One region of the Lapillicoccus jejuensis genome, then DNA from elsewhere that is predicted to be linked to it. Evidence: riboswitches for the same ligand, from Rfam matches in the RefSeq annotation. Region 1 holds a riboswitch; the other holds the start of a gene.
What was found. A riboswitch is a leader RNA that binds a small molecule or an ion and turns the genes downstream of it on or off. The one in region 1 is predicted to bind S-adenosylmethionine.
Positions count from the first base shown of each region.

Region 1 (4,144 bases):
GGGGGCGGCGGCGGCGTCCGCGTCGCGGGTCGTGGCGGCCTTCTTCGCGGCGGTCTTCCGCGGCGCCGTACCGGCGTCGTCGGTCTCGCTCGTCGCCGCGGCGGTCTTGACGGCGGCCTTCGTCGTGGTCTTGGCCGCCGTCTTCGTGGCGGTCTTGGCCGCGGCCCGCGTCGTGGTCTTGCGGGTCGCCGTCGCGGCGACCGCACGGGCGGCGGCCTCCTCGAGCACGACGGTCACGCCGTGGTCGTCGAGGGCGCGCAGGACGACCTTCATCCGCGCCGGCGGGACCTGGGCCTCCTCGATCGCGACCTTCAGCTGCGTCCCCGTCACCTGGCCGTGGGTGGACCCGAGCGCGAACAGCTCCTGCAGGGCCGGGTGGCCGAACTCCTTGGGGAGCGGACCCGGGGAGCCGCTCGTGGGGGCCTGCTGCCCCTGCTTACCGGTCGAGACCTTCGACACCGACACCGATCACCTTTCGACGCATCACCCCGCGCCGTGCACGCCGCTGACCCGGGCGCACGGACGGACCCACCGAGTGGGCAAGGACCACAGCAGCCGGATCATTCCGCATCGGCCCGGGGATGGAGAGCCATCGAGGGAAACCCGCTCCTCGGCTGGGCCCCCGCGCGGCGACGTCGGTGGGTCCGGACCCCTTGCGACTGGCTGCTCCGACCATTATAAAACGCCGAGGGCTCCCTGCGCGACGAGGACCCCTCCGAGAGGGGCGTGGCGCGGCGGTATCCGGTCGTGCGTCAGGGCTGCGGGGCCTTGACGGCCAGCACCGGGCAGCCCGCGTCGAGCAGGATGCGCTGGGCGTTGGAGCCGAGGATGAGCTTGCCGACCGGGGTGCGACGGCGCAGCCCGATGACGATGAGGTCGGCCTCGACGTCGCCCGCGATCTCCAGGAGGTCGTCGGCCGCGTCGCCGGAGGCGGTCACCTCGCGGGTGCTGACGTGGTGGCCGGCGGCCTCGACGTCGCGCACGACCTCGCCCAGCTCGCGCTCGAACGTCGCCACCGACTCCGGGTCGTACGTCGACCCGTCGGGACGCACCGTGCGCACGACGACGACGTCGGACCCCGAGCGCACCGACTCGTCCCCGGCCCGGCGCAGTGCCGCCCGGCCCTCGTTGGTCGGTACGTACCCCACGACGATGGTCACGTCGATGCCTCCCTCACGCCCTGCGCTGACCGGCGGGCCGACGGACCGGGCCCCGACGCCGACGCTACACCGAACGCTGCGCGGTCGCGGGCGGCTCGTCGAGCAGCGCGCGCAGGTGCGCCCCCACCTGGTCGACCTCGACGAGGAACCCGTCGTGGCCGTGGCGCGAGGAGATCGTCGCGAGCCGGGCGCCCGGCACCCCGGCGGCGAGCTCCTCGCTGAGCCGGACCGGGTAGAGCCGGTCGCTGTCGACGCCGAGCACCGTCGTCGTCGCGGTGACCCGCGCCAGCGCCGCCGGCACCCCGCCGCGGTCGCGGCCGACGTCGTGCGAGCTCATCGCCTCGGTGAGGACGACGTAGGCGTTGGCGTCGAAGCGGCGCGCGAGCTTGCCCGCGTGGTGGTCCAGGTAGCTCTCGACGGCGTAGCGACCGCCGGCGCCGAGCGGCTGCTCGCCCCCCTGGGCGGCGCGCCCGAAGCGCTCGTCGAGCTCCTCGCCGCTGCGGTAGGTCACGTGCGCGATCCGGCGGGCGATGCCCAGGCCGGCCTCGGGACCCCGTACGGCGTCGTAGTAGTCACCACCGCGGAAGTCCGGGTCCTCGCGGATGGCCAGCAGCTGGGGCTGGGCCCAGGCGATCTGGTCGGCGGTGGCGGCGGCCGTGCTGGCCAGGACCATGAGCCGCGCGACCCGCTCGGGGTGGGTCACCGCCCACTCGACGGCGCGCATGCCGCCCATCGAGCCGCCCACGACCCCGGCCCACCGCCGGATCCCCAGGGCGTCGGCCAGCCGGGCCTCGACCTGCACCTGGTCGCGCACGGTGACGAAGGGGAAGCGGCCGCCCCACGGCCGGCCGTCGCGGGTCGGCGACGCCGGGCCGGTGGTGCCCTGGCAGCCGCCGAGGACGTTGGCGGCCACGACGAACCAGCGGTCGGTGTCGAGCGGCCGGCCGGGGCCGACCAGGCCCTCCCACCAGCCGGGCGAGGGGTGGCCGGGTCCGGCGGGCCCGACGACGTGGCTGTCCCCGGTCAGCGCGTGCTCGACGAGGACCGCGTTGCCGCCGTCGGCGTCGAGGGTGCCCCACGTCTCGTAGGCGACGACCACCTCGGGCACGACGCCGCCGCGCTCGAGGGGCACGTCGCCGACGGCGACGAAGCGCCGCTGCCCCACCGGGTCGCCGGGGCGCCAGGCACCGCTGGGGCGTGGGGTGGACCGCACGGTGTCGGGTTCGTCCCGGGTGACCGTCACTGGAGACTCCTGGTGATCGCGCTTGCCCGCCGGGACCGGCGGGCCGTGTCATCACCCGGGGCACCCCGCCGCGAGGAGGGTTGCCGGCCAGCGAGCCGGGGCTTGACGCTGGCGCTCATGACCTGACTCGAGTGTACCCGGCGGCGGGCGCCCGCCGGTCGTGTTGTCCACAGGGGTGGGCCGGCGGGGCACTGTCCACAGGGGGCGGCCCGCGCCGCCGCGCGGCCGACGCCGTCCGGCCCACGCTGAGGGGCATGTCGACGACCCCGCGCCCGCCCCGTCCCGCGTCCCCCGCCTCCCGCGCCGAGGAGGAGGACGTCATCCGCCTGCACTCCCCCGGTGACGTGCTCACGACGCTGCCCTACCAGCTGGGCTACGTCCCCGAGCGCTCGCTCGTCGTCCTCACGCTGCGCGGTAAGTCCGTCTTCTTCGTGGGTCGGGTGGACCTGCCGCCCCGGACGGCGTCGGGGCGGGAGGCCGCGGCGGCCCTGCTCGTCCCGCTGAGCCGGCACCGCTTCGACCGCGCCCTCGTCGTCACCGTGGAGGACGCGCTCGTGGCCGACGCGGACCAGTGGGACGGGGGCGCCGGGGTCGAGGAGCGTACCCGGGCCGGCTGTGACCCGGTGGAGCGGCGGCGGGCGGCGCCCCGGTCGTGGACCGACCTGGCCCGGGAGGTCTGCGCCGGGCTGCGGGCGCTCGGCGTCCAGGTGGACGAGCGGATCACCGTGCGCGACGGGATGTGGTGGTGCCCTGACGGCACGGCCCGCGAGCGCCGACCGCAGCGGCTGCCCGGCGCCGGCGACGTCGCGGCCGTCGCCGAGTTCGTCGGGCGGGGCCGGGTGCCGCTGCGGCACCGCGACGACCTCGCCGCGATGGTGGTCGGCAGCCCGGAGGAGGTCCGGGACGCGGGCGAGGTCGACGACCTCGTCACCCGTTTCACCGGGGGCGGCGCCGACCGCCGGTCGCTGCTGCGTGCCGCCGCGGCGGCGTGGGCGCGGTTCGTGGCCGACGACCCCGGCGGGGCCGACCCCGACGACGTGCCCCTGCTCCTCGCCTCGCTGCACGACGTCCCGCTGCGCGACCTCGTGCTGGCCTGGCTGTGCCCCCGCCACGAGCCGGGGCCGTCGGGCTCCGCGGCCGCCGAGGGACTGCACGGGGCCGTCGGAGGGGACCCGCCGCTGGGCGGGCTCGTGCGGGTGCTCGGGCCCGGCCCGGAGCAGGGGCGCGGTCACCTGGTGGCGGCGCTGACCCGCCTGTGCCGGGCCTGCCCGCCCGGCCGGGGCGCCCCCGTCCTCGCGGCCCTCGCGCACGTGGCCTGGTGGCACGGCGACGGGGCGCTGGCGCGGGTGGCGGTCGACGCCGCGCGCGAGCACGACCGCGACCACGGCCTGGCCGCGCTGCTCGAGCAGGTGCTCGACCTCGCCGTGGCCCCGGAGCACGTCGCGTGACGCGCGTCGCAGCTCGCGTGTCGTGCGTCGGGCGTCAGCGCACGACGTGGCCCTCGACGGTGGAGGTCCCCCACCCGGCGCGCCGGTCGTGGCGGTGGGCGCCGTCCGGGGCGTCCTGCGGGCGACCCCAGCGGTCGCGGGGGCCGGTGGTCGATCCCCCGTCGGTCGCGCCGGACGAGGTCCGGCCGGCGGACCTGCCGGGTCCGGCGGTCCGCTCCCACTGCAGGAAGGCCTCGGTGTCGTGGACGAGCGCGGCGGCGAGCCAGGCGACGACGACGGCGTCATCGGCGAGC
Region 1 covers NZ_VFMN01000001.1:4,511,056-4,515,199, forward strand. Annotated here, with positions in the region: gene FB458_RS20860 (RNA polymerase sigma factor) at 1-459, opposite strand, end outside; gene FB458_RS20865 (universal stress protein) at 753-1,160, opposite strand; gene metX (homoserine O-acetyltransferase MetX) at 1,225-2,403, opposite strand; SAM riboswitch class IV at 2,417-2,526, opposite strand; gene FB458_RS20875 (DUF4192 domain-containing protein) at 2,658-3,851, shown strand; gene FB458_RS20880 (YkvA family protein) at 3,886-4,144, opposite strand, start outside.

Region 2 (4,144 bases), 1.1 Mb from region 1:
TCCGCCTTCCGCCAACCGCTCGTGCGGGTCCAGCGGCCGGGGGCGCCGTTCGTGCTCCAGGCCGTCCACCCGCTGCCGCCCACCGCCTGGGAGCCGCAGTGGCGCACGAGCCTCACCCGGCTGGCCGAGCTGCGCCGGGCCCGGCCGACGGACGAGCCGCTCGTGCTCGCCGGCGACTTCAACGCCACCGACGACCACCCGCTCTTCCGCCGGGTCGCCGACGGGATGTCCGACGTCGCCCGCGACGCGGGGGAGGGCTGGGCGCCGACGTGGCCGCAGGACGCGGACGTCCCGCCCTTCGCGCGGATCGACCACGTCCTCGTGCGCGGGTTCTCGACCGTGGCCGCGGGCACGGTGCACCTCGACGGGACCGACCACGCCGCCGCGTGGGGGACGGTCCGCTGACCGTCCCCCGGCGAGCAGCCCGCGCGCCGCCGTCAGGCGGCCGGGACGAGGACCCGGTCGGCGGTGAGGCTCGAGGTGCCCGTGCCGAGCACGACGACGTTCGCGCCGGTCTTGAGGTCCCCGACGGAGCCGCTCTTGGCCTTGACGCCCTTGCCCTGGCCGAGGGTGACCTTGGTCGACCCGCCGAGCGCGTAGGTCTCGTTGACCCCGTCGGCGGCCTTGACCGTGATCGAGGAGCCCGAGACGGCGGTGACGGTGCCGCGGATGGCGTCGTGGGTGACGACCTTCCCGGCCTTGTCCTTCGTCGTCCACTCGGCGTGCAGGACGTCCTTGAGCCGCGCCAGCTCCTCGGCGCGGGGCTTGCGGTGCTTGGCCTTGTCGCCCTTCGTCGCGGTCGTCCCCGTCGAGGACGACGCGCCAGGGGTCGCGCTCGCGGTCGCCGACGGGGTGGTCGACGAGGAGTCGGACGCGTTCGCGACCGCGATGGTGCCGGCGGTGGCGCCGCCGACGAGCACGACGGCGGTGCCGCCGATGACGAGGGCACGGGTCCGGGTGGTCCACATGATGGTTGTCCTCCTGCTGGGACGGTCCCGACGCGGTGGGCGCCGGGGTCACCGGTGGACCGGTGACGAGGAGCATCGTGCAGCGCCCACGTTCGAGGAGCGTCAAGCCCGGGTCAGGTCGTCCTCTGAGCGGCTGTGCCCGGCCTGTGCCGGGATCACCAGGGGCGGGGCAGGGTGGTCTCGCGGTGGTCGCCCTCGGCCACCCAGCCCTGCTCGCCGCGGACCCAGCGCCGCTGCGGGCCGTGGGCGGCGAGCTCGGCGACCGCGGCGACGAGCCGCTCGACGTGCTCGACCGTCGCCGCGAGGCCGACGCTGGCGCGGACGGCCGTGCCCGGCACGTCACCCCATGGATCGGTGAGCAGGTCGTCGACGAGGACGTGGGCGCAGAACCGCCCGTCGCGCACGCCGATGCCGTGCTCGGCCGAGAGCACCGCGGAGACGAGGGCCGAGTCGAGCCGGTCGACGGTGAAGGCGACGACGCCGACCCGGTCGACCTGCGGGTCGTCGCCGAAGATCGTCCAGGTGTCGACGCCCGGGACCGCGCCGAGGCCGTCGCGCAGCCGGTCCAGCAGGTCCTGCTCGTGCGACTCGACCGCGTCGCGGTGGCGCTCGACCGTCGCGCAGGCCGCGGCGAGGGCGACGGCGCCGATGACGTTCGGGCTGCCGGCCTCGTGGCGGGCGGCGCCACGGGCCCACGTCGTGGCCAGCGGGGTGACGCGGGCGGTCGCGCCGCCCCCGCGCAGGTACGGCGTCGCCTCGTCGAGCCAGTCCGCGCGGCCGACGAGGGCGCCGGCGCCGTACGGCGCGTAGAGCTTGTGGCCCGAGAGGGCGACCCAGTCCACGCCGGTCGCGGCGAGGTCGACGCGGCGGTGCGGGGCGAGCTGGGCGGCGTCGAGCGCGACCCGGGCGCCGTGGGCGCGGGCGGTGTCGACGACCCGCTCGAGCGGCCACACCTCCCCGGTGACGTTCGAGGCGCCGGCGACGACGACGAGGGCGTACGGCGTGCTCACGGCGGCCAGCGCGCGGTCGAGCGCGTCGAGCGCGCCGTCGACGGTGCGCGGCACCGCGAGCCGGGAGACGGTGACGCCCGGGCGGTCCTCCCACGGCAGCAGCGCGGCGTGGTGCTCGGTCTCGAAGACGACGACCGTGGTGCCGACGGGGAGGCAGTGGGCGAGCAGGTTGAGCGAGTCGGTCGTGTTGCGGGTGACGACGACGGTGTCGTCGTCGCGGGCGCCGACGAAGCGGCCGATCTCCTCGCGGGCCTGCTCGTACCACTCGCTCGTCACGCGGCTGGCCCAGCCGTTGCCGCGGTGGACCGAGGAGTAGGTGCGCAGCGCGACGTCGACGGCGTCCTGCACGGCCACGAGCGCGGGGGTCGAGGCGGCGTGGTCGAGCGGGGCGTAGGTCCGCGGGCCGCGCAGGGTCGGGACGACGAGGTCGGCGCCGACGACCGCGGGCAGCGTGCGCGGCCCGCCGTCCGGCTGGGCGGCGGGACGGGTGGTCGGGCGGGACGCGACGGCGGTCACGGGGGCTCCTGGGAGGTCAGGGACCCACCGGTCGCGGGTCCGCGCTTGCCCGTGCCGGACGGCAGGGCCTGGTCGTCACCCGGAGCACCCCACCGCGGAGGAGGGTTGCTGGCCAGCGAGCCGGGGCTTGTCGCTGGCGCTCATGACCTGTCCCCGACGGTAGCGACGAGAGCGGCGTCCCGTCCAGGGACGGGGACGCCGCTCTCGCGATGTGGGACGGAACGGACGACCTCCGGTCGTCCGACCGACGACCGGGGCCGCTGCGCTCAGAGGATGCCGCGGGCCGCGAAGGCCTGCCGCACGGTCCGGGCGGCCGGGTCGCCGTACAGGCTCCGGGCGGTCGCGACCGTGACCCGCGCCGCCGCCGCGAACGAGGTGTCCGGGGTGTAGGAGAACTGGGCCTCGAGGACGATCCGGTTGGCCTCGTCGCGGCCGAGGGCCTGGTGGACGTCCCACAGGGCGTTGGACCAGATCTCGCCGTCGTCGTGGACCTCACCGGTCATGTCGGCGACGGTCTTGCCGGTGTCGGTGCGGCGCAGGCAGTGCGGGACGGTGGTCGTGTAGCTCGTCGAGTCCCAGTCCATGACGCACGGGTCGTCGAAGCCGCGGCTCGTCGGCTGGGCCATGCTCACGGCCCAGTAGTCGCCGAAGCCCTCGCCGGTCGCGCCGGCCTCCTCGCTGGAGCCGTACCCGGGCACCTGCGCGTCCTGGATGGCGTGGCCGTACTCGTGCCACACGACCTCGAGGTCCTCGGCGTCGTCGACGCCGCCGGTGCCGTAGGTGATCGTGTCCTGGGTGGGCGAGTAGAACGAGTTGTCGCCCTTGTAGGTGTCGACGTGCAGCCGCTGCGGCTCGTTGTTGACGTCGGTGAAGCCGAGCGACCGGATGTAGGCCTGGGCCTTGTCGATGCCGTAGTAGGCGTTGGCCTGCTCGAAGCGGTCGTCGGCCCGGCGGTAGGTGAAGTCGTGCCCGGCGCTCTTCGCCAGGCCGCCGGCGGCCTTGGTCACCTTGGCGTAGCGGCCGCTGAGGGTGGTGGAGCCGGGCAGCAGACGGGGGAGGGCGACCGTGACGTAGGCGCGATTCGGCACGGCCGAGTTCGCGTCCTTGCCGTCGGTCAGCGACTCGTCGCGCAGGGCGACGACCGGGTTGGGGTCGAAGACCGAGGCGGTCCCGGTGGCGTCGGTGCCGGCGGGGGTCGCCGCCGGGCCCTCGGCGTTCTTCGACAGCGAGCGCACCTCGCGGACGGCGCCGGTGCGGGCGTCGACGAGGGTGCGCGACTCGCCGTCGTCACCGGTGGTGATGACCTGCCAGACGATGGCGGCGTCGGGGCCGCCGACGACGGCGAGGGTCGCCCGGGAGTCACCGGCCACGGCCGGGGCGAGGGGGGCGTTCTTCGGGTGACCGGCCGCGACGGCCTTGCCCGCCGCGGCGCTCGCGGCGGCCGTGCGGGCGCTGGCGGCCCGTCCCAGCGCTGTCTGCGCGGTGAGGGCGGGCGTCGTGACGAGGGTCGCGGGCACGGACCGGCGGCCGTCGGCCACGCTCGTGCCCGAGGTGAGGGTGTGCACGGCGTAGTAGCCGTCGACGACCGGCAGTCCGTGGAAGGTCTGCGCGTACCAGGCGTGGGTGCCGAGCAGCGAGGTGAGGGTGCGC
Region 2 covers NZ_VFMN01000001.1:3,376,215-3,380,358, forward strand. Annotated here, with positions in the region: gene FB458_RS15685 (endonuclease/exonuclease/phosphatase family protein) at 1-405, shown strand, start outside; gene FB458_RS15690 (hypothetical protein) at 438-968, opposite strand; gene FB458_RS15695 (aminotransferase class V-fold PLP-dependent enzyme) at 1,124-2,494, opposite strand; SAM riboswitch class IV at 2,531-2,642, opposite strand; gene FB458_RS15700 (M36 family metallopeptidase) at 2,761-4,144, opposite strand, start outside.
Region 2: it holds a riboswitch for S-adenosylmethionine, as region 1 does, so the genes downstream of both, FB458_RS15695 (aminotransferase class V-fold PLP-dependent enzyme) here and metX (homoserine O-acetyltransferase MetX) in region 1, are expected to answer to the same signal.